DNA from 4 places in the Endozoicomonas sp. SESOKO2 genome. Region 3 is predicted to be linked to each of the others. Evidence: predicted binding sites of a transcription regulator. Region 3 holds the regulator's gene; each other region holds the start of a gene.

Region 1 (6,083 bases), on a different contig from region 3:
GGTGCTGAACTGTCCCGTAAGCAGATCGACGACTACACTCGGTTTGTCAGCATTTACGGTGCCAAAGGTCTGGCCTGGATCAAGGTTAACGAAATTGAAAGTGGCGCCAATGGCCTGCAATCTCCGATCATCAAGTTCCTGGGCGACGATGTCACCATGAAGATCATGGAGCGACTGGATGCCAGGAATGGCGATATCGTCTTCTTTGGTGCTGATAAAGAGAAGGTGGTTAACGAAGCCCTGGGCGCGTTGCGCTGCAAGATCGCTGCTGACCTGAATTTGTACACGAAAGAATGGGCGCCACTGTGGATTGTCGACTTCCCGATGTTTGAAGAAGCAGACGACGGTGGTTTGACTGCACTGCACCATCCTTTCACAGCCCCAACGACTTCACCTGAAGAGTTGGAAGCTAATCCTGCGGAAGCTTTGTCCCGTGCTTATGACATGGTTATCAACGGTTACGAAGTGGGTGGTGGCTCTGTTCGTATTCACAATCAGGAAATGCAGCAGACGGTATTCCGCATCCTGAAGATTGAGGAACAAGAGCAACAGGAGAAGTTTGGCTTCCTGCTGGACGCTCTGAAATACGGTGCGCCTCCCCACGGTGGTCTGGCGTTTGGTCTGGACCGTCTGGTTATGCTTTTGTGTGGTACCGATAACATTCGTGACGTTATTGCCTTCCCGAAAACTCAGTCTGCTGCGTGTCTGCTGACTCAGGCTCCGGGTGAAGTGGATGCTGGCCAGCTGCGCGACCTGAACATCCGTATTCGTCGCGATCCGGCGTCTGCAACCAGTCACTGATCAATCCATAAAGCGTCTGCGACACACAAAGCGTCTGCGACACACAAAGCGTCTGCGACACATAAAGCGTCTGCGACCATTTCATAAATTGTTTAAGGCCGGTTTTTACCGGCCTGTTCAAGAAAAGATAAAGGGTATTTTCTATGGCAGGTCATAGTAAATGGGCCAATATCAAGCACCGTAAGGCGGCACAGGACGCCAAGCGTGGCAAAATCTTCACCAAGATCATTCGTGAGCTGGTGGTAGCAGCCAAGCAGGGCGGTGGTAATATCGAGGACAACCCCAAGCTGCGTCAGGTGGTTGACAAGGCTCTGGGGGCCAATATGACCCGTGACACCATCAACCGGGCCATTGCTCGTGGTGCCGGTGGTGATGACGATTCCAATATGGAAGAAGTCATCTACGAAGGTTACGGTGCTGGCGGTATCGCAGTTCTGGTGGAATGCCTGACAGACAACCGTAATCGTACCGTTGCAGAAGTACGTCACGCATTCTCCAAGCACGGTGGCAATCTTGGCACTGACGGGTCTGTTGCTTATCTGTTTGAGCGCAAGGGGCAGATCTTTTTCGAACCGGGCCTGGATGAAGACACTCTCATGGAAGCCGCTCTTGAAGCTGGCGCTGAAGACGTTGTGACTAACGACGATGGTTCCATTGAAGTAGTCACTGATTGGACTGAGTTCATGGCAGTAAAAGAAGCCATAGAGGTTGCAGGTCTGACGCCAGCAGGTGGCGAAGTAGCGATGATCGCTTCCACCCAGACGGAACTGGACAAAGACGGTGCAGAAAAAATCATGAAGCTGGTGGATCGTCTGGAAGATCTGGACGACGTGCAAAACGTTTACACCAATGCTGATATTCCTGCTGAAGTGATGGAGCAGCTGGGTTAAGTTATCCCTTCCTTGTGAATAGCCTCGACAGCGAAAGTATCGGGGCTTTTTTTGCTTTTACTTTTCTTGCTCTTATAAAAAATTGTCGGGCTCCCGCTTCTATATAAAAATTTTGCTGTTGCGGTGTTGCGAGTGAGGTCAAATACCGTGCAACTTGATCACAATGGTTTCATGCTTTAGTTCTGGAAATACCTGCCCGGCAGACACATGAGTGAATGCCCAGACGTTGAACCCTATCAGTAGCATAAACAATACGACAATGATGCCAGTGATAATCAATAATGTTTTTAGTAGATCGGGCATTGATTGTTTCCGGATCTTCTTGTGGAGTAAAACCGTCTTGAGCAAGGGCAATGATCCTGCCAGGGTTTCACGATGAGAGCATTGCCAGAGAAATACTAAGCTGCTTCTATCGTTACTCACAGGCAAGTTTGGTAATTCAGTGTTCTTGAATTGTAAGTTTCTGATACCCAGTGGGATCACTGGTATATTGTATGAATGTACAGTATCCTTTTGACGTAATCATGATGACAGAATTCCTGTCTGTCAGATGTTTTTGGCAGGAGCTGCCGAAGTCAGTGACTCTTGGGATATATCAAACAGCTGTCATGGAAAATCGCGATATCCGACTTGAGAATACATTCTGAATGGCCATCCTAATGGGGATAGATCCGGGATCAAGAATTACCGGCTATGGATTAATTGAAGAAGTAGGTAATAAAACACATTATGTGGCTTCCGGGTGTATTCGCATCCGGGAAGCGCCTTTGCCTGAGCGATTGCAGCAGATCTATGAAGGTATCAGTACTCTGATTGAACGTTACACCCCACAGTCAGTGGGTGTCGAACAGGTGTTCATGTCCAGGAATGCCGATTCGGCACTGAAGCTGGGGCAGGCCAGGGCGGCGGCTATTGTGGCTGTGGTCAATCATAATCTTGAGGTGTCGGAGTATTCTGCCCGGCAGGTCAAGCAGGCGGTGGTTGGCAAAGGTTCTGCGGATAAGTACCAGGTAAAGCACATGGTGAAGTCTATCCTTGACTTGAATGATACTCCTCAGGCTGATGCCGCAGACGCCCTGGCAGTTGCTCTTTGTCATGCTCATACCCGCTCCAGTCTGGTCAGAATGGCAGGTGCTACAGGTACCCGACGTCGTCGTCTCACGGGGCAGGCTTAGTTTGGGTGGACGCAAAGGTGAAAGGAAGCGATGCAAAACACCAGGTCTACAATCTGTTGCGGCGTATAGATTTTCTTCAATGCTTTCCAGTTTTCTATACCTATGATCTGTTCTTTGTAGAGTTCTTCAGTGGTTTTCAGTAACAGGCGCTGGCGGTTGTCCCAGCCCGGTGCCAGGAGACCGCGAGCAACCATTTGTACATCACTGGCTTTCAGACCGGTGTCCAGAGCACATTGAGCAATGTCCGGGATCAGGTGTCTGGTATTACAGAGGTAGGCACTTCGAAGAGCAACCAGAGCCCGATCTCTCATAGGAAGGCTGGTATAGCCCTGTATATAGCCGGTGAAACTGCGAACAGGCTTATCGAGCTTAGGTGAATTTGCTATTCGCTCCGGAGGGGCCTCCACCAACAGAGATTTCTGTGACTGGATGAAAGGGATAGGAATAGCCCCGCCGGTCACAGCGGGATGGTATTCACTGGCCAGACCAGCCTTAGGAAGGATTTGCCAGAGTACTCCCAAAAATGTGCGAAGTCTCCTCATGAGGCCGCTCCTTCAGGCTGTTGGATTGATGTCTCTCAGTGATTAGAGAAGAGCAATCCTCAGGAGTTCATGGTTCTCAGCGTATTGTTAGGTGTTCTGACTACATGGTCAGAAAATAAAAAATTTGGGAAACGACATGATTGGAAGAATTCGGGGTCTTCTGGCTGACAAACAGCCTCCTCATTTGCTGATCGAAGCCTATGGTATCGGGTATGAACTGGAAGCTCCGATGTCGGTTTTTTATAAATTGCCGGAAGTGGGTCAAGAAGTCGTTTTGTACACCCACTTTGTCGTGCGTGAAGATGCTCAGCTTCTCTACGGCTTCAGCAGTCGTGATGAACGGGAATTGTTCAGAACCCTGATTAAGGTCAATGGAGTAGGTCCCAAGCTTGGACTGACCCTTTTGTCAGGTATTGAAGCTGATGCATTGGTACGCTGTGTAAAGGAGGGAGACAGTGCCACACTGGTCAAGCTGCCGGGTGTGGGTAAGAAAACAGCCGAGCGGCTGATTATTGAAATGAAAGATAAGCTGGATCGTTGGCAGTCAGCGCCCCTGTTGGAAGAAAAGCCTTTGATTGTTGGTGGGGAAATGGCTGCCGCAGCACAAGATATTGAACAGGAAGCCGTCAGTGCATTGGTGGCTCTGGGTTACAAGCCTCAGGAAGCCAGCAAAATCATTGGCAGATTGTTCAAGGACGGTATGACCAGTGAAGAGCTGATTCGTCAGGCTCTGAAAAGTATGATCTGATGCTTCCTCACATTATCTGGAAGGAGAGACACGGGAGTCTCACCTGTTTGTCTGGTTGACAGTTTTCCGGATGAGCTTGCTGACCGAGTCAACGCAAATGATTGCAGCAGCCAGCCAGATAAAGCTATAGCTTAACCACTGCTGTGCGTTGAAGCCTTCTCCCAGGACAGTCACAGCTACGACGAAGATCAAAGCAGGCTCCAGGTAGCACAACAGACCAAACGAGCTGACAGACAAGTGTCTTGAGGCGTTGATGTAACAGATCAGTGACAGGCTGCAGAGCAGTCCCAGACCTGGCAGCAGATACCACAGAGTGGCGGACTGGGTCAGGTGTTGCATAAAGCTGTGATCGCTCATCAGTATGAAAATACTGGCTGGAAGGAACAGCAGGTGCTCAAACAGCAGAGCGGGCAGGGTGTCGACCTTTAATGGCTTGCGAATGATGAAATATACCGGATAAAGACCGGCCACTGCCAGGCTGACCCAGGGTAAAGAGCCCTGTTGCCAAATCATGGCAAGCACACCCAGTGAGGCGAACCCCATGGCAAAGTATTGAGTCTTGTTGAGTCGCTCGCCAAATACCAGTTTGCCGGTTAATGCCAGAGTCAGTGGCAGCAAGAAATAGCCAAGGGACAGATCTCGGGTTTTGTCATTCACAGGGCCCCAAACAAACAGCCACCACTGAAAGCCTACTATTAATCCGCCAAGAGATAGCATCAGGACAGTTTTACGGCAAAGAAAAATAGCCCTGAAGCCCTGCAGCCGATCCATATGATTACAGACCACTGTCAGACAGGCGGCACTGAAAACAATCCGGCTCCAGAACAGGGTATTTCCGGACAGTTCAATAAATTGTACATAGACGGGCACAAGCCCGAACATCATGGAGGCCAGAACCGAGTTAGTCAGGCCTTTTCCTGAAACAAAATGTGTATTCATCCTGAGTACTTCCTTTAATCAGAATTGAAAAACAGGGTGCTTGGGAGTCCATTGACCTTTAGCTGAAAAGGCATCGCACCCACCGGTATCTCAATGCCACGGCTGCAGCTTGGACGATTAAAAATAGCGTTTTGTTCCCAATGCTGCATTATTTTTTTAACAGACCGGAGATGGTACGCTGAGAGTACTGGTAAATGAGTTAGAAAATGATTGAAGCAGATCGATTGATATCCTCCTCGGAAAGCCCTTTGGAAGAGGTGATGGATCGGGCTATTCGCCCGGTAAAACTGGCTGATTATGTAGGGCAGCCAAAAGTCAGGGAGCAGATGGAGATTTTTATCCAGGCTGCAAGGCTTCGTAATGACGCCCTTGATCATACCCTCATATTTGGTCCTCCGGGGCTGGGTAAAACCACGCTTTCCCACATACTGGCCAATGAGATGGGTAGCAACATTCGAACTACATCTGGCCCGGTGCTGGAAAAAGCAGGTGATCTGGCGGCACTGCTGACCAATCTTGAGCCCAATGACATTCTGTTTATTGATGAGATTCACCGCCTCAGTCCGGTGGTGGAAGAAGTGCTGTATCCGGCGATGGAAGATTATCAGCTGGACATCATGATTGGTGAAGGCCCGGCGGCACGTTCTATTAAGTTGGATCTGCCTCCCTTTACCTTAATTGGAGCCACCACCAGGGCGGGCCTGCTGACATCACCACTCCGGGATCGTTTTGGTATTGTACAGAGGTTGGAGTTTTACAATATTGAGGATCTGACTCATATCGTGGAACGTTCTGCCGGAATTCTGGGGGTGGGTATTGATAAGGAAGGTGCGCAAGAGATAGCCCGGCGCTCCAGGGGAACGCCCAGAATCGCCAATCGATTACTAAGACGGGTGCGGGATTTTGCTGAAGTTAAGGGCAATGGTGTGATCCACAAGGAGACAGCCGATGCAGCACTGAATATGCTGGATGTCGATGCCAGCGGTTT
Region 2 (6,083 bases), on a different contig from region 3:
TTTGTTAGGCCGAAGGGATGTGCGCGGTATGCTGAGATCCCTGAGACAGGGAAAAACCGTCTGGTACTCACCTGATCAGGATTATGGTCCCAAACAAAGTGTTTTTGCCCCTTTTTTTGGTATGCAGGCGGCATCAGTGACTGGCACTTCAAGAATGACCAAAATGGGTAAGGCCAGGGTCGTGCCTATGGTGGTCACCCGAAAACCGGGTTCCCGGGGCTATGTCCTTGAGGTGTTTGAGGCCTGGAAGGACTTTCCCCGGGGCGATGATCTGCAGGATGCGATCCGGGTCAATCAATTTGTAGAAGAGCAGGTCAGGAAAAAACCGGATCAGTATATGTGGCTGCATCGCCGATTTAAGACCCGGCCTGAAGGTGAGGTGGGTTTTTATCAAAAGTAGTTGCCACGATCTGATGAAATAACTGAGTACCAATGTTGCCTCTGTGATTCAATTGTTTTGGAAGTAGATATATACCTAAAAAGAAATGCAGCTGGATAGCTGCATTTCTTCATGGGTGGGTCAGAACAGATTGTTAACCCGCAATCATCAACCGCAAACCATCCAGCCTGAGCATCGCTTTCTGAAGGCATTGATGACCCATTGCGGCACGCAGTTTGAGGTGTTCGATCTCTTCATCACGCACGTTCGGGTTCACTGCTTTCAGGGCAGCCAGTCGCTTGATCTCTTCCGTAACATGGCTTAGCAGGTTTTTGCAGGCTTCAGTCACAATGGGATTAACCTGTTCCTTCGCTGCTTGCTCTGCTTTGGCCAACATGGTCAGAATCGGTTCCCGTTGCGCTTTCACCAGTTTTTTTGCCATCCCTTTCTTAATGGGCTGAAGCTGGGCATTGAGGGTATCGAAGGCAACTTTTTCTGATAGGTTGTTCATGCCAGGGTCGATCAGGCAGCGAATCGGTGTCGCGGGCAGGTATCGATCCAGTTGCAGTTTTTTCTCTCCCGTAGCACCGACGACATAGATCGCTTCCAGCAACATTGTGCCGGGTTTCAGCGCTTTGTTTTTCAGCAGAGCGACCGAAGTGTTGCCCATCTCACTGGTGAGCAGCATGTCCATGCTTTCACGAACCATGGGGTGCTCCCAGGTGAGAAAATGCATATCTTCCCGGGAAAGGGCCAACTCCCGATCAAAGGTGACGGTAATGCCGTCAGCCGGAAGACCTGGGAAGGATGTCACCATATGGCTGCCAGGACGTACAACGAGGCAATGCTTGGAATGATCTTCTGAATCGACGCCAAATCCTTCAAACAGCTTTTCCATATAGCGCTTGAGCTGTCTGGGTTCTTCCTGTGCTTCGATGTCGTTTATCAGGTCTTCACTGGAAAGAGTGCCACGGGAGTTGATTTCCAGCAGGCGATCCCGACCATTGTGGAGGTACTCATTCATTTTTGCATTGAGCTTGGCGGTTTCCTCTATCAAAGGCTGAATATCAGCCAGTGTCGTTTTTTTCTCCGGAATCAGTGTTTCAGTGAACGCTTCACCTAACTGCTCAAAGACCATGCTGCCAGACGGGCAGGTATCAGCGAATGCGTTCAGGCCCTGGTCATACCAGTGGAAGATTAATTCCTGTCCAGTGCCTTCTATGTAAGGAACATGAATTTTGATGGTCTCGGTCTGGCCAATTCGATCGAGTCGTCCGATACGCTGTTCCAGCAGATCCGGGTGAGCGGGCAAATCGAAGAGCACCAGGTGGTGGGCAAACTGGAAGTTTCGACCTTCACTGCCAATTTCGGAGCAGACCAGAACCTGGGCGCCGTATTCTTCATCAGCAAACCACGCAGCTGCACGATCTCGTTCCACGATCGTCATGTTCTCATGGAACACTGCCGTGGGTATGCCTGACAGAATTCTGAGGGCGTCCTCGAGGTCCAGAGCGGTATTGGCGTTGGCACAGATCACCAGCACTTTCTGCTTTTTGAGCAGTTTTAGCAGGTTAATCAGCCAGTCTATGCGTGGGTCGACTTTCCACCAGGGGTCCATGTCGTTAACACGGATATGGGACTGGTAAGCCAGTTCAGGATAGAGCGAACCGCGGACTTCAGTTTCTTCTTCCTGGGCAATCTGATAAAGCTCAGGCAGTTTCTGGGCGTAGCCCTGTACGACACGACCGGGGAATCCACCTACGGCTGCACGGGTATTTCTGAACAACACCCGGCCAGTACCATGGCGGTCCAGCAGAGTTTTTAGCAGTTGTTCACGAGCTGCTTCTTTTTGCTCATCAGAGCCATCATTGATCAGGTCGATCAGTGGTTGGCAGTCCTGGCCGAGGAAACCGGCCAAATGCTGACAGGCGGCTTCCGGCAGATGGTCATTTTCCAGCAGCTCCTGTACCGCTTCGGCCACAGGCTCATAGCTCTTCTCCTCTTTCTGGTAGGTCTCCAGATCATGGAAACGATCCGGGTCCAGTAGGCGGAGTCTGGCAAAATGACTTTCGGGGCCCATCTGTTCAGGCGTGGCTGTCAATAGCAGCAGTCCGGGAATCTGTGACGACAAGGTTTCTACAACCTGATATTCACGGCTGGGGTCTTCTTCTGACCAGACCAGATGATGAGCCTCATCGACGATCAGCAGATCCCAGTCAGCTTCCAGGACCTGTTGGAAACGATTTTCGTACTGGCTCAGGAAGTCCAGGCTGCAGAGAATCAGCTGTTCGGTGTTGAACGGGTTTTCATCTTCAATCGCACGGCAACGCTCTTCATCAAACAGGCCGAAGTGCAGGTTAAAACGACGCAGCATTTCGACCAGCCATTGATGTTGAAGTGTTTCCGGAACCAGAATCAGGACCCGGCTGGCACGTTCTGTGATCAGTTGCTGATGAAGGATAAGACCGGCTTCAATGGTTTTACCCATGCCAACTTCGTCAGCCAGCATCACTCTTGGCGCATGGCGTCCGGAAACCTCACGGGCTATGTGCAGCTGATGGGGGATGAGGCTGGTACGGGCACCGAGAAGCCCTCTTACTGGAGCGCTCAACAGGCGACAATTGTTCAGCAATGTCTTGTAACGCAGAGAAAAATTGCTGTTTTGGTCGATTTGACCTGCCAGCATTCTGTCCTGCGGTTTGTTGAAGTGAATAAAGTTGCCCAGCTCCGATTCGGGAAGCTCTCCGGGCTTGCCGTTGGGAAGAAGACCCTTATAGTGCAGCAGACCATTCTCTTCGATGACTTCTGTCACCGTCATGGTCCAGCCCTCGTGACTCTCTATCTTGTCACCAGGATTAAATTGTACCCTTGATAGCGGGCAGTTATTAATGGAGTACAGCCGGGTTTCACCGGTGGTGGTGAACAATAGGGTAACCATGCGACTATCGAAAGTCAGAACGGTACCTAATCCTTGTTCAGTTTCGGTGTCACTGATCCAGCGCTGTCCAGGAACGAAGCTCGTCATGTCGTGACTACATACCTTGCCAGACAAAAAGGCCGCTATATTAGCGGAATTCGCTGTATTAGCAACCAGTACAAGTGCTACTTGGCGGGCTGCTTCACTAGTGTCTCGGTCTGATAATGGGAAAAATGACCGCTAGAACCACTATCTTTGGTAAAAAAAAGGGTTTCTCAATCAGGAATGAAAGAAAGATTTTTTTTCATACAAAGCTATTTTTAGCTGAATCTGAAGCTGATCAGAGGGACGGTTAATGCCCATGACGCTTTGTTTTTGATTCGTTTCTGAATAGAAGATGAAATGAAAAAGGATTGAAACGAAAAAGGTGCTGACGGCAGAGCGAATCAGGGCATTCCGCTCTGGCAATCGGAAAATGCGCTGGATCAGGCCGCGGCCTCATCCTCGTCCTTATCCTTTGTGTCGTTGTCTTGCTCAGAAGTCTGGCCAATCTCAAGCACCAGGTCCGGTTTGCCTTTAAAGGCTTTGGCAAAGGCTTCCTTGTTTTTAGCGAACATCAGGCCGATCTCTTCAGCCAGGTCTTCATCGATTTCAAAGCGGTCTTCCAGCAGGCTGGTGATATTGGCGGCCAGCTCCAACATACGATCGTATTCTTCAGCGGCTTTCTTGTCTGTAAACATGCTTCCGTCCCGGTCAACTCGCCACATGGGGGTAATAGACATGGCCCTCTCCTGTCAGGCTTGGTTTAAAGTTACTGTATATAAATACAGTCATTCTGTCCAGTGGAACCCCTGAAGGTTAGCATGGAAACTCAAAGCATTTTCAGGAATTGGCAAGAGCTCCGGGTCATGGTTGGAGCTCAACAGCATTAACGATGTCTGTTCTTTTTGAAAACGCCGGGCTTTTTGTGAGGCGAGGGACGCTTCTTGTTGATAGCGGGGTTGCCACGGGAGCCCCTGGTTTTCAGGCCTGTTTTGGTGTGTCGTGGATCGGCTCTGCGTGTCACTGCGTTGGGCGCGGGTGGCAGTTGAACGGCAGCGGCCAGATCGTCGATGTCCGCTTTTTCTACTTCTTCCCACTGGCCCATGCGCAGGTGGTCAGGAATGATGACATTGGCAAAACGTACACGCTTCAGACGGCTGACAGTCAAATCCTGGGATTCCCAGAGTCTGCGCACTTCGCGATTACGGCCCTCCAACAGGCAAACATGGAACCAGCGGTTGATGCCCGAACCGCCTGAGTCAACAATATCGGTGAAGCGGGCAGGGCCATCTTCCAGCTCTACGCCATCGAACAGGTTCTTTACTTTCTGCTCTGTCGCATTACCCATGACTCGAACAGCGTATTCACGTTCAACCTGGTAAGAAGGATGCATGAGACGACTGGCCAGCTCACCATCTGTGGTGAACAACATCAGTCCGGAGGTGTTGATATCCAGACGGCCAATGGCAATCCAGCGCTCTCCCTGAAGTTTGGGCAGTTTGTCAAAAACAGTGGGGCGGCCTTCCGGGTCGTGGCGGCTACAAATCTCGCCTTCAGGCTTGTTGTAGGCAATGACGCGGCGGATTCCGGACGCATAGGTTTCCAGTTTGACCGGGCGACCGTCGACAGCAATCTTGTCTTCAGCATTGGCACGATCGCCGAGGCTGGCCTGTTCACCATTTACGGAGATTCGACCTTCGCTGATCCAGCGTTCCATCTCACGGCGCGAGCCCAGGCCGGCGCCCGCCAGGATTTTTTGCAGTTTTTCACCCTGGGGAGGAGTGGTTTCAGTTGTCATGGTATTTATGGCTATGCCGCTCTGTTTTTCTATCAAAGGGGCCAGAGTATAGCGACTTAATATAGGTTAAGACAGCGTGGATTTCCGCTGCTGTTATGCTGAGTGATCAGACATGGTTCAGGGGTCAGTTCTTTCGTTTGATATTTCCCCGGATATTTCTGCTTCAGGAGCGGGCTCTTCCTCAATGGGCATATCGGTCGTCTGATATCGAGTTTCATCGCCTTCAGTGGGAAGTTCTGTCAGTTTCTCTGATGTCTGAATGTCCTGTTCAACTAACTGCTCTTCTTGCTCTGGTGCTTCGGCTTTCTTTTTACGGATCAGGTCATCAAAGTTGTCTGGCAGATCGGCTTCCAATTCATCCAGTTCGGCAAATAGCTCATCAGAGGATTGACCTTCAATCTCAATGGCCTCCTGATCTTCTGCGTCCTCTGTCGTTGGCTCCCTCTGATCGTTGGCTTCAGCCAGCTCCCGGGCAGCTTCCTCCAGATTACGAATCTCGGATAGGGGGGGCAGTTCATTGAGGTTTTCCAGATTAAAATAATCCAGAAACTGACGAGTTGTGGCAAACATGGCCGGGCGACCCGGCACATCCCGGTGACCCACCACACGTACCCATTCACGATCCTGAAGGGTTCGTATGATGTTACTGCTGACGGCTACCCCCCGGATGTCTTCAATTTCCCCCCGGGTGATTGGCTGACGATAGGCGATGAGTGCCAGAGTTTCCAGCAGTGCCCGTGTGTAGCGCTGTGGTTTTTCTTCCCAGAGTCTGCCAACCCAGGTGGATAGTTCCTGTCTGACCTGGAAGCGGTAACCCGATGCCACCTTTTTGAGTTCAAAGCCCCGTCCCTCACAGGCTTCAGAGATGGACACCAGAGCTTCGCGGATCTGGTTGCCATCCGGACGCTCTTCCTCGGGGTAAAGGTCTTCGGGGAACAGGGCGGCCA
Region 3 (6,083 bases):
TCAAGATTGTCATCAATGTCGTAGTCTCTCTTGGCGATGGACAGGAGCGCATCAGCACCGGATACGGAGAAGACAGCAGAACCGAGACTAAAGTAGGTACGCCAGAATTTATCGGCAATCGGAAGGTCAGGACAGGCCCTGAACAGTAACTCAAAGTATCGACTGAAGACAGTTCCATAGGTTTCGGTCAGATAACGTTTCAGGTGCCCCTGGTTCTGGGTGAATGCCAGCCCCATGAGTTTCATGAAAATAGAGATGTCATCCGGCCTTCTGGGTTTCACAGCAAGAATATGGTCAACCAGTATCTGAAGCACTGTTTCAAGATCAGGTTGCTCACTGTGATCTGACCACTCATCCAGAGTGGTATTCAGCCCCTCCATAAAGGGAGCCAGAAAACGCGCAAATACTGCCTGTATCAACGCTTTTTTGGAGCCAAAGTGATAGTTCACTGCAGCCAGGTTAACCCCTGCCTGTCTTGTAATGGTTCTTAAGGAGGTTTCTGCGAAGCCATGTTCGGCGAAGAGCAGCTCGGCTGAATCCAGAATTCTCTCTACGGTTGAAGGTTGTGCCATGATCCGGGGAATTTTATAAGATTAATAAACGACTGTTTAGAACCTACGTTTCTTACCCTCAGCTGTCAAGGCCACTAGTAGCAAAGCCTCATCGAGTTAACCCAACGAGTCAGTGGTACGGACCATTGCTCAACACTATTACAGGGTGCAAATTGTTGCCATCACTAACTTATCGGTTAGTGATTTCATCGACGACAAACACTTAACTAATAGTAATCAGGCAACCCATAATCTACGGCAATCTGCAAAGCATGTTCTTGCCGCAAAACAGGGAAGCACAAAGCATGGAAGCAGTGAGTTTATTCACGCTAATCAATTATTATCAAGTGATGGAGAAACGACTATGACACCTATTGGACACTCAATCAAATCAATATCAATGTCTTCGCAGCCATTTAATCTGCAAGACACACACACCGGGACCACACTACAGGCTTCTGATATTGCTAAAAAACTCATTGATAAAGTATCATTCGGGATTTTGAACAGTGAGGGCAAAAAAAGCACGGTGGCGTCTCCTACCAGCCTGACTCCGGTTTTGGGCATGCTTCTGGCGTGCATAGATGACAATGCCAAAAAGGAATCCATTTTGGGAATCCCCAAAGGAACCTTGACTGAAGAGCTGGAAACTGAAATCCATAAAGAACTCGGTAAATTCAGCAAAGACAACCCTTACGGAGGCCATCCTGAGCAGTTAATCTCTTGCGCTAACTTTATCGCTTCTGCTTTTCATGTCAGGGATGAGCAATTAGAAAAAATACTCTCTGAATGTTATCAAACTCAAAAGCTGGAAAGTAATCAATGGAACGTAGCTGAAGTCACAGAAGATTTTGTCAAGGAGAAAACCAAAGGAAAAATTAAAAATTTGTTTGATGGCATGAATGAAGTTACAGCGACAATAGGTAATGTAATGGAATTCCGGGGTGTCTGGGAGGATAGTTTTTCTCCAGATAAAACCGCTCCTCAAAGCTTTCTATGCGCAGATGGAACTCGTATTAACAACGTAAAAATGATGGTTAAAACTGAAACGGTTCAATGTGCTTCTAACAGCAAATTTGCTGCCATCGCCAAGGAATTCAAATCTTTGAATGGAGAAGATCTTAAACTGGTCGCAATAAAACCGCGTAAAGAAAGTGCCACAGCGATTAACAATCTTGATTCTGAAACGATTAATGAGCTGACTAAACAATTAAATTATAAAGAAGCGAAATATCAGCTATCGCTACCCAAAATAAAAGTAGAAGACAGTTGCGACACTCAGTTACTCGAGAAAATGTGTGAGGCATTAGGAACCGACATAGTAGCAGGAGATCTGACAAGACTAGGCCTACCGGCAGATCAGGATCTGGAGGTGCTTCAGAAGATCGTATTATCTGTTGATGAAGAAGGTGCTAGCGGTAAGATGGCGACTGTTGCAAAAATTTTAACAAGGTGCGTATCTGGAACTTCTCATTTTGATTTTGACTGCCCTGGCTACATTGCCATTGTAGACAAAGAAGGTAATCGGTTAATTGAGCTGGTCATAAAGGATGGCAGCTTTTTGGAGTTTGATGGTGATCCTGTAATCAGCACCGCTGGAAAACAGAGTTCTAATTCTAAAAAACTGGCAAGTTCCAACCCTTTTGATATGTATGATAGCGAAGATGATATATTTGATAGCGATGATGATATATCTGATAGCGATGATGATAGTTCTAATAACCCGTTCTTAAATAAACAGGAAGAAGTACAAAAAAACTTATCTCTAATAAAAGATCTGTCTTTTAGAACTTTTGAAACTGTTGATGTGAGCACTTATATAAATAAATTTTATAATCCAAATGGGTATTTAGATATTCAAAGTGCTGATGCAAACAATACTAATTTAACAGTCAGTTTTTCTTCTTTGGATAGTGCTAAAAAGTTTAAAGAAAGTGTATTAGAATCAATTGGTGAAAAAAATGGGAATTTAATTCGGGTTAACAAAAGCTTTTTTTCTATTGAAGTATATGTTTCAATTAGAGAATGGGATAAAATGATTGATAAAATAACTTCTGAATCCACTGATTTTTATATTTCTGACAGCAAAGATAATCCTACAATTATCCCTGCTGAAAAACCGAGCTCTGATAATCTGGTAACTTTTAACGATTATGATATGTCTGATAGTGAAGATGACAGTTCTGATAGCAAAGTTTATACGTCTGATGATCAATTCACATCTAAAAAAGAAGTAACCGATCAAACTCCAATGGGGAGTGTAAGTACTTTAATACAACAGAACTATAATCCGAATGGGGAGTTTGATATTCAGAATACTAAATCAGATCATATACAGCTAACACTCACGATGTCTTCTTTGGAAGAGGCTAAAAAGCTTAGAGAAAGAATATTAAAATCAATTGGAGACAAACATTTTAAATTTGTCAGGATTTTTGGTCGTGATTCTCCTTTTCAATTAGAGGTTTCTTTTCAAGCCTGGGACGCGCTGCGTGAGAAGTTAACTTTTAATCAACCATGAATCAATACAATGCTAAATCCGGAGATTAATCACCTCCGGATTTTTTTTAACAAAAGCCTCACAGAATCAGTTTGCGAATATCGGTCAACCATTCACCAGTAGGAAGGTAAAGCTTGCCACATGCATCATTGACGGCCCTTAGTTCAATTGCTGCTCATCATCGCGGCCCGACCTGCGCGGCCCGACCTGCGCGGCCCGACCTAACATAATGACTTGCCAGAGCAATATTACTGTATATAATCACAGATACTGTATAAAAAAACAGATTGAGTGACCATGATCAAACTGACTAAACGGCAATCCGAAATACTGGACCTGATCAAGTCTCATATCGAAGAGACAGGTTTCCCACCCACCAGGGCAGAAATCGCCAAGACCTTCGGTTTTCGTTCACCCAATGCGGCAGAAGAACATCTCAGGGCACTGGCCCGTAAAGGCGCCATCGAAATTACCCCCGGTGCTTCACGAGGTATCCGAATTCCAGACAGCCAGCCTGAAGGCCTTCCGATCATTGGACAGGTGGCTGCCGGTAACCCGATCCTCGCCCAGGAACATATCGAAGACCACCTGATGCTCAACCCCGGCTTCTTCACCCCAGCCGCTGACTTCTTGTTAAGAGTCAAAGGGATGAGCATGAAAAACATCGGGATTCTTGATGGTGACCTGCTGGCCGTTCACAAGACTACAGAGGTTCGAAACGGTCAGGTTGTCGTCGCCAGGATAGAAGACGAAGTCACCGTTAAACGATTCGAGAAACAGAAAAACAAGGTATTACTCCATCCGGAAAACGACGAGTTCGAAACCATTGTCGTCGATCTCACTCATGATATTTTCGCGGTCGAAGGTTTAAGCGTCGGGGTGATCAGAAATCAGTCCTGAAACGGTTGTTGTATGAGCACCTATACACTTGAGTGAGAACACCGAAAAGCGACCGGACCATGCCAGGAGGAAGGATTCATGCTGTACCGAACAAGCAGTGAAAGGCACAATTTTTCAACATCAGGCTTTCAGAGCAACACAGTTCGCATAAACCGCTCCAGCCTGAAAAAAACGTTACCAGAGAAAAATAAAAGCTCTCCCAGTCCCAGTATTAATGAGCTCATTCTGTCAGGACAACCCTGGCAGGCCGAACAACTCCTGACACCAATGCTCAGTCAGCTTTCCAGTGACAGTGAACGCTGGTTGACTCTGATTCTGGCAGACAAATCGGATACCAGAACCTTGCAATGGTTAAAGAATTGCAACCTGAACCATGACAAGGTGCAAATTTTTAGCGCTAACGATGATCACCAGACACTGGAACTCACCCGGAAAGCACTGGCATCCGGAACCAGCCACACCGTCATTAGTTGGCTGGGACACTTGGATAAAGGGTGGCTAATCAAGCTTGAAAGCGCTGCCCGCAATGGACAGTGTCAGGGACTGGCTATTCGCAGCAGGCAGGTTGCATGAAAACCTGTCACTGCCTTGAAGATAGAGTCAATGCAGCACTCTGTTCTCAGGAATCTCTTCTTCAGAGGATTGGGGACGAGTCAGTTCAGCAACTTCCCGCATTCCGGCGTCAAACATGACCTTTGCCACTTGTAGATACTCTCCTTCAAGATACTCCTTGGCTTCCCCGGAAAATTTCATGGTCAGCAGGGGCTCGCCCTCTTCATCACTGCGTCGCAAAACAATCTCTCCTGTTGGAAGTTCCACAATTTCCAAAAACGATGCAGCCATATTTCGTCCCATAAATAGCGAGTAAGAGGTGGAAATCATGCAGCATTGTGCATCATGATGCAACAGGTCAATGCAGAGTAATGTGAAAGGATGATTAACCAGCATACTGGTAGACATACCTGCAGAACAGCACAGCATGATCTTTGTCATAGGGTACCTCTGTCAAACCTGTCTGAATCGCACCTACAGAGCCCCCCCCTGGCTCATTGAGTGTTGACCCCGGCTTATATAAGACTTTGTACCTATATCCCTCCCTGGGCACAAGATACTTCCCAGTCTATGGCGATCCCAACGGTTGAACGCAGAATGAGCAGTAAATGATTAAGTCACCATTCGAGATTGAAATTTCTGAAGTGGCCCACCAATTCCTTGAGGGAAGCAAGAATACTTTTGGCACTTTCCGGTGTTTTAACACCTCTTGTACTTCCAGCACTGTCCGAAGCAATCATGGCAGTATTGATTTTATTAGAATATGATTGTATATCATCGTCTAAAAGTGAAATTTCGCCATAAGCTTTGAGTAAATCTGCCAGCCAGCTGTCAGACAACTCTAATTGTTTTAGCTGCTCGAGTTCAGAAACATCACCTTCCTGCTCACTTACCAAGTTGTAAGCTTCTTCCAGAGACATCAGACGGCTTAACTGATGACCATAAGGAGACAATATCTCTGCCAGCATGGAGAAATATGCCTGACGAGCATGCAACAAAAATGCTTCGCGAAAAGCTTCCTGCTCGAAAGGTTCTGCTCTTTCCCAAGTACCCAATTGTAAACGGGCATAGTGCAACTTCTTATTGGTATAGGCTCGCCACTGCTCAGACATAATCATTCTCACAAATAGAAAGACCCTCACGGATCACCGCGAAGGTCTTGTTTTTGAACAGGCCAGATCAGGATTTTTTGCGCTTTCTGGTGACTTTTTCTTCCCACTTACCTTCCTGGAAGGTAGCACTCCACCCCGTCGCCTTACCTTCTGACTCACTCATAACATACTGAGTCTTGGTTTTACGACTAAAGCGGATTATCGCTGGATTGCCTTCAGCATCCTGTCTCGGAGCATCCAGAAGATAATGATATTTAGGATCAATAGCCGCCTGATGAGGGATCAGTTCACTGACCAGAGGAGCACGGGTCTCACGATTCTTTGGAAATTGGCTGGCGGCCAGAAAAAGTCCGGAGGCACCGTCCCTGAGAATGTAGTGATCATCCACTTTCAGACACTTAAGTTCGGGCATGGGCACCGGATCCATTTTTGGGGGGGCCGCTTCCCCACTCTTCAGCAGTTTACGGG
Region 4 (6,083 bases), on a different contig from region 3:
CTTATATTCCTGAACCCGACCTTCACCATGACACTCACGACAAGGGTCTTTAATCATCTTGCCAGTACCGTGACAGTCAGGACAGGTCTGCTGAACAGAGAAAAAGCCCTGTTGCATACGCACCTGACCCACACCACCACAAGTGCTACAAGTCACAGGAGAAGTCCCTTTTTTGGCACCTGTACCATCACAGGACTTACAACCGACCAGAGAAGGAATCTTGATTTTCTTGGTAGTACCCTTAACCGCCTCTTCCAGACTCAGTTCCAGTTGATAGCGCAGATCGGCACCGCGCTGAACGGAGCTTCGGGAATGACCACCACCGCCAAAGATATCACCAAAAACATCACCGAAGACGTCACCAAAGCCGCCAGCGCCACCAAAGCCACCAGCACCACCCATACCGCCCATGTTAGGATCGACACCGGCATGACCGTACTGGTCGTAGGCGGCACGCTTCTGATCGTCAGAGAGGATTTCAAAAGCCTCGTTGACTTCCTTGAAATTCTCTTCCGCTTCTTTGTCATCGGGGTTACGGTCAGGGTGGAACTTCATAGCCATACGGCGATAGGCCTTCTTGATCTCCTTGTCAGAGGCCCCCTTTTCTACGCCCAGTACTTCGTAAAAATCACGTTTTGCCATTAGTAACACCCTGTGGTCAGGTTCCGTCAGATCACCTGACCGAAATAATCCAAATCGCTTTCATACATCGGGAACGATCCCGATTTATTGAATCAGAGACTGTTTGGAAAATCGGCGAAACCTTTCAGACAGTCTCTTAAACACAACAGCGCGGGAGAAAGCTCCCGCGCCGCCAAATCAACTCATACCGCAGCGCGGAATGGGCTTACTTCTTGTCATCTTTCACTTCTTCGAACTCGGCGTCTACGGCGTCATCCGCAGCGGAAGAAGATTCAGCCTCCTGTGCACCTTCAGCGCCGGGTTGCTGAGCTTCTGCATACATCTTCTGAACCAGACCAGCAGAAGCTTCAGAGAGAGCCTTGGATTTCTCTTCGATGAGATCCTTGTCGTCCCCCTTCAGAGCCTCTTCCAGAGCAGTCAAAGCTTCGTTGATCGCACTCTTCTCTTCTTCCGTTGCCTTATCACCGGCTTCTTCCAGAGTCTTGCGCGTCGCATGTACCAGACCATCACCCGTGTTACGGACAGCCGCCAGTTCTTCGAACTTCTTGTCTTCAGCCGCGTTTGCTTCAGCGTCCTGAACCATTTGATCGATTTCATCGTCAGACAGGCCGGAAGACGCTTTGATCACGATAGACTGCTCTTTACCAGTAGCCTTGTCTTTGGCAGAAACGTTGAGGATACCGTTAGCATCCAGGTCAAAGCTGACCTCAATCTGAGGCATGCCACGTGGAGCCGGTGGAATGTCAGACAGGTCAAAACGCCCCAGTGACTTGTTGGCAGATGCCTGTTTGCGCTCACCCTGGCAGACATGAATGGTTACAGCACTCTGGTTGTCATCAGCAGTAGAGAACACCTGCGACTTCTTGGTCGGAATCGTGGTGTTCTTTTCGATCAGTGCCGTCATAACGCCACCCATGGTTTCGATACCCAGAGTCAGCGGAGTGACGTCCAGCAACAGTACGTCTTTAACGTCGCCAGCCAACACCGCACCCTGGATGGAAGCACCCATAGCAACCGCCTCGTCAGGGTTCACGTCTTTACGAGGCTCCTTGCCGAAGAACTCAGCCACCTTTTCCTGAACCATTGGCATACGGGTCTGACCGCCTACCAGAATGACTTCGTCGATATCAGACAGATCCAGATCAGAATCCTTTACCGCCAGTCGGCATGGCTCCAGAGAGCGCTGAACCAGATCTTCTACCAAGGACTCCAGCTTGGAACGGGTTACTTTAACGTTCAGGTGCTTAGGACCAGTTGCATCGGCAGTGATGTAAGGCAGGTTAACATCCGTCTGCTGAGCAGAAGACAGCTCGATCTTGGCTTTTTCAGCGGCTTCTTTCAGACGCTGCATGGCCAGAGGATCACCTTTGAGGTCGATGCCCTGATCTTTTTTGAACTCTTCAGCCAGGTAGTCGATCATACGCATGTCGAAGTCTTCACCACCCAGGAAAGTGTCACCGTTGGTGGCCAGTACTTCGAACTGGTGCTCGCCGTCGACATCAGCAATCTCGATAATAGAGATATCAAAAGTACCACCACCCAGGTCGTATACGGCAATGGTCTGATCACCTTGCTTCTTGTCCATGCCATAGGCCAGGGCAGCAGCAGTGGGCTCGTTAATGATACGTTTAACGTCCAGACCGGCGATACGACCAGCATCTTTGGTCGCCTGACGCTGTGCATCGTTGAAGTAAGCGGGTACGGTAACCACCGCTTCAGTAACAGATTCGCCCAGATAGTCTTCAGCGGTCTTCTTCATTTTCTTCAGGATTTCAGCAGAAATCTGAGGTGGTGCTTTTTTGTCACCTTTAACTTCAACCCATGCGTCGCCGTTGTCAGCTTCAACAATCTTGTAAGGAACCATCTGAATGTCTTTCTGGACCACATCGTCTTTGAAACGGCGACCGATCAGGCGCTTGATGGCAAACAGGGTATTATCAGGGTTGGTAACGGCCTGACGCTTGGCTGGCTGCCCTACCAGAGTCTCACCATCGTCTGTGAAGGCGATGATGGAAGGCGTGGTACGACCGCCTTCAGCATTTTCTAAAACCTTGGCTTTTTCACCATCCAGAATGGATACACAAGAGTTGGTGGTTCCCAGATCAATACCGATTATTTTACCCATTGTTCAATCTCTCCATTGCCCTGCTTGCAGAGCGAAATTCTTTAGTTCAATTCTGTAATTCAATTCTTCAGCTGAGGGCCGCTTGCCAATAAGTGGTGAGCGGCTGTTTTTGGCCTTTGAAATCAATATGGGATCAATTGATTTGATTTCAAGGCTGTTGAAACATTCTTTTTTTGAATATTCCTCAACAAAATCACCTATTTGGAAACGACGACCATGGCTGGACGAATCAGACGGCCATTCAGCTTGTAACCTTTCTGAAAGACATCAATCACGGTGTTGGCTTCAACATCGGGATTCGGAACCATGGACATAGCCTGATGGAAATTCGGGTCAAAAGGCTGTCCGTTCGGATCTTCCTGCTCCACCCCAAAGCGCCCCAGTGCATCCAGAAACTGCTTCAGTGTTAGCTTCATGCCTTCTATAAGAGCTTCGTGGGCTCCTTCTGCCTGTTCAGCGCTTTCTATTCCTTTTTCCAGGCTATCAACCACTGGAATCAGCGCATCAACAAATTTTTCCAAGGCAAACTTATGAGCCTTTTCAACATCCTGCTCAGCGCGACGCTTGATGTTCTGCATCTCAGCAGCAGCGCGCAGAGTCTGATCTTTCGCTTTGGCCAGCTCTTCGTTCAGCGCTTCCAGCTGACTCTCAAGGCCGTCGGTCAGATCACCTTCACTGTCCAGCTCAACACCACCTTCTTCGTTCAGCAAGTTTTCTTCTGCCTGCTGTTCGGTGGCTTCTTCCATTTCCTGCTCATCAGGTTTGCTGTTTTCTACTGTCATTCCAGAATCTCCGACCGGGAGTCAAATCGTTTGATGAAACGTATATTGGGTCACGAAATCTGGATTCAAGACCTGCAAACAGTTTTTTTAACGCAACCGATCATTTCGCAAAACACTGATCTGCAGAACAAAATCACAACATGCTCTGGTCTCAATCTGGTCGTAATCAGAGTATTTTTTTTAGCTCCAACTTTACGAATGTCTCACATCAGGTTACTGTATATATAAACAGTCACGCTACACTAGCGGGTATTCATCATGCTGACCCAATTGTCCATCAGCAACTTTGCCATCGTTGACCAGCTGGATCTGGACATCCAATCCGGAATGACTGTGATTACCGGCGAGACCGGTGCTGGCAAGTCCATCATGCTGGATGCACTGGGTCTGGCCACGGGTGACAGAACCGACAGTCATTGCGTTCGTCAAGGCACGGACAAAGCTGAAATACAGGCTTCTTTTGATATCAGTCATTGCTCTGCGGCCAAAGCGTGGCTCCGGGAAAAAGATCTGACCAGTGATGATGAGTGCATCCTCCGCAGAGTCATTACCAAAGAAGGACGGTCCCGTGCCTATATCAATGGAACACTCTCTCCCCTTGCCGATCTTCGGGGCATTGGTGAGCGGTTAATTGATATTCACGGCCAGCATGAAAGCCAGTCGTTACTGAAAAAAAACAGCCATCGACTGCTACTGGATGATTATGCCGGTCTACAAAAACTAGCCTCCGAAGTGGCTTGCATTGCTCATCAGTTCAACCAGACGCATCATGAGCTGAATACACTGGCCCATAACCGCAAAGAACAGAATGAAAGAGTTCAACTGCTCAGCTATCAACTTCAGGAACTTGAACAATTGTCACTTCAGGAAGGAGAACTGGAACAGCTTGAGCTAGAACTCAGACAGTTATCCCATGCTGAAAGCACTCTTTCGGTTTGTCATGAGATCAACACTATTTGCTCCGACAATGAGACCGGCAACATTCTCCAGCAACTGTCTGTCTGTCTGCAGCGTCTGGGCGATCTGGACATGGATCACCCAGCCATCAGCAACACATTGGAGATGATGTCCTCTGCCCAGATTCAGGTCGAGGAAGCGGTAGGGGAAATCAATCACTTCATTGATCATTTTGATGCTGATCCGGCCAGAATGCAGGATGTGGATGAACGTCTCAGCGCTATATACGACCTTGCGAGAAAGCACAGGGTTCAGCCCGAAGCGTTATTGGAAAAACAAAACACCCTCAGCTCTGAGCTGGAGAGCATCCAGTTCGGCGATGAACGAGTTGAAGCGTTACAACAAAAACTGATCGAATTGAAATCCGAGTTTCAGAACCAAAGCGAAAAACTATCCGGAAAACGTCAATCTGCAGCCAGACAGCTTGAGAAAAAAGTCACCATGCGTATGGCCTTGCTGGGCTTGCCCCACGGACAGTTCGTCATTGCCCTGACACCGGTAGAGAGCAGCACTCTCTCACCCAATGGTGCTGAAGACATCGAATTCCTGGTAACGACCAACCCGGGTCAGCCACCCAGAGCATTAACCAAAGTAGCTTCTGGTGGTGAACTGTCCAGAATCAGTCTGGCCATTCAAGTGATAACCGCTCAAACCTCTCATATCCCCAGTATGATCTTTGACGAAGTGGATGTCGGCATTGGCGGTGGAACTGCGGAAATCGTCGGAGCCATGCTCAGGGAGCTGGGGGAAAGAAGTCAGGTAATTTGTGTCACCCATCAGCCTCAGGTGGCGTCACAGGGGCATCAGCATTTGCACGTTAGCAAGAAGGTCCGCAATGCCAAAACCTCCACCGAGATTGTCGGCCTGAATGGCGATCGTCGTGTTAAAGAGGTCGCTCGAATGCTGGGTGGAGTCGAAATGACCGAGTCCACGCTCAACCACGCAAAAGAGATGCTTAGCCTGACCCATTCAAGGTCCGCAGCCTGAAATCACCTCTGCAGTTCCTTGATGAGTAATCCCATTCCTTTGGCCAGTTCCCTTATGGCTTTGGGTGCATATTCTATTTCAACCCAACGCTCATCCTTATCGGGGTACAAAATCCAGCAACGCTGCTCAATGCTGGAACAGTCTGATTCCAAAGTATGACCAACGCCGTATACTACCAGGGTATTATTGTTTCTGACCAGTCCCTGCTCCAGTTGCTGATAGCGAGTCACCACCAACTCACCTTCCCGGTTGGCCTTTACAGAATATTTTATGGATGATTTTCTGGCCCCATCTTTGATAGCGTTTGCCTTGAGCAGGCTGTTCAAATAGGACTCCAGCACAAGATCGGCCACGGCCGGATCAAAATTCTGCTGCATCTGCTCAACAAATGATTGAGGTGCTTCGGCTGGTTGCAGTTCCATTACCTTCTGCGCCTGAACCGCAAAAGGAAATAAAAGCAAGCTTGTAAGGGTAAGTATTTTCATTATTATTCGACTGTTCCACTGTCACTTAAGATATTAATATCGAATAGTCAGTGGGAGACTTCAAGCATTTCCTTCAGTAGCTGAGAGCCAGTCAGTGCTGCTGGT

Evidence for each region. The regulator LexA, encoded in region 3, represses DNA repair genes until DNA is damaged. The targets are predictions, from matches to a motif close to TACTGTNTANNTANACAGTA.
Region 1: ruvC (crossover junction endodeoxyribonuclease RuvC) is a predicted target of LexA. The motif match lies at 2,180-2,199, and genes of this name have one in related genera.
Region 2: KDK17_RS12905 (YebG family protein) is a predicted target of LexA. The motif match lies at 4,109-4,128, and genes of this name have one in related genera.
Region 4: recN (DNA repair protein RecN) is a predicted target of LexA. The motif match lies at 3,764-3,783, and genes of this name have one in related genera.

What each region holds. Positions count from the first base shown of each region.
Region 1 covers NZ_JAHHPQ010000275.1:2,806-8,888, reverse strand. Annotated here, with positions in the region: gene aspS (aspartate--tRNA ligase) at 1-801, shown strand, start outside; gene KDK17_RS06425 (YebC/PmpR family DNA-binding transcriptional regulator) at 945-1,691, shown strand; gene KDK17_RS06420 (hypothetical protein) at 1,830-1,994, opposite strand; gene ruvC (crossover junction endodeoxyribonuclease RuvC) at 2,339-2,866, shown strand; gene KDK17_RS06410 (carboxymuconolactone decarboxylase family protein) at 2,863-3,408, opposite strand; gene ruvA (Holliday junction branch migration protein RuvA) at 3,545-4,156, shown strand; gene rarD (EamA family transporter RarD) at 4,196-5,095, opposite strand; gene ruvB (Holliday junction branch migration DNA helicase RuvB) at 5,302-6,083, shown strand, end outside.
Region 2 covers NZ_JAHHPQ010000529.1:15,862-21,944, reverse strand. Annotated here, with positions in the region: gene lpxL (LpxL/LpxP family Kdo(2)-lipid IV(A) lauroyl/palmitoleoyl acyltransferase) at 1-400, shown strand, start outside; gene rapA (RNA polymerase-associated protein RapA) at 534-3,404, opposite strand; gene KDK17_RS12905 (YebG family protein) at 3,782-4,078, opposite strand; gene rluB (23S rRNA pseudouridine(2605) synthase RluB) at 4,225-5,136, opposite strand; gene scpB (SMC-Scp complex subunit ScpB) at 5,254-6,083, opposite strand, start outside.
Region 3 covers NZ_JAHHPQ010000221.1:27,396-33,478, reverse strand. Annotated here, with positions in the region: gene KDK17_RS05550 (TetR/AcrR family transcriptional regulator) at 1-572, opposite strand, end outside; gene KDK17_RS05545 (serpin family protein) at 718-3,072, shown strand; gene lexA (transcriptional repressor LexA) at 3,349-3,951, shown strand; gene KDK17_RS05535 (SulA-like leucine-rich domain-containing protein) at 4,030-4,524, shown strand; gene KDK17_RS05530 (hypothetical protein) at 4,552-4,944, opposite strand; gene KDK17_RS05525 (DUF6586 family protein) at 5,121-5,621, opposite strand; gene topA (type I DNA topoisomerase) at 5,683-6,083, opposite strand, start outside.
Region 4 covers NZ_JAHHPQ010000109.1:60,275-66,357, reverse strand. Annotated here, with positions in the region: gene dnaJ (molecular chaperone DnaJ) at 1-642, opposite strand, end outside; gene dnaK (molecular chaperone DnaK) at 848-2,767, opposite strand; gene grpE (nucleotide exchange factor GrpE) at 2,965-3,549, opposite strand; gene recN (DNA repair protein RecN) at 3,808-5,493, shown strand; gene KDK17_RS03010 (hypothetical protein) at 5,496-5,915, opposite strand; gene KDK17_RS03005 (GspE/PulE family protein) at 6,070-6,083, opposite strand, start outside.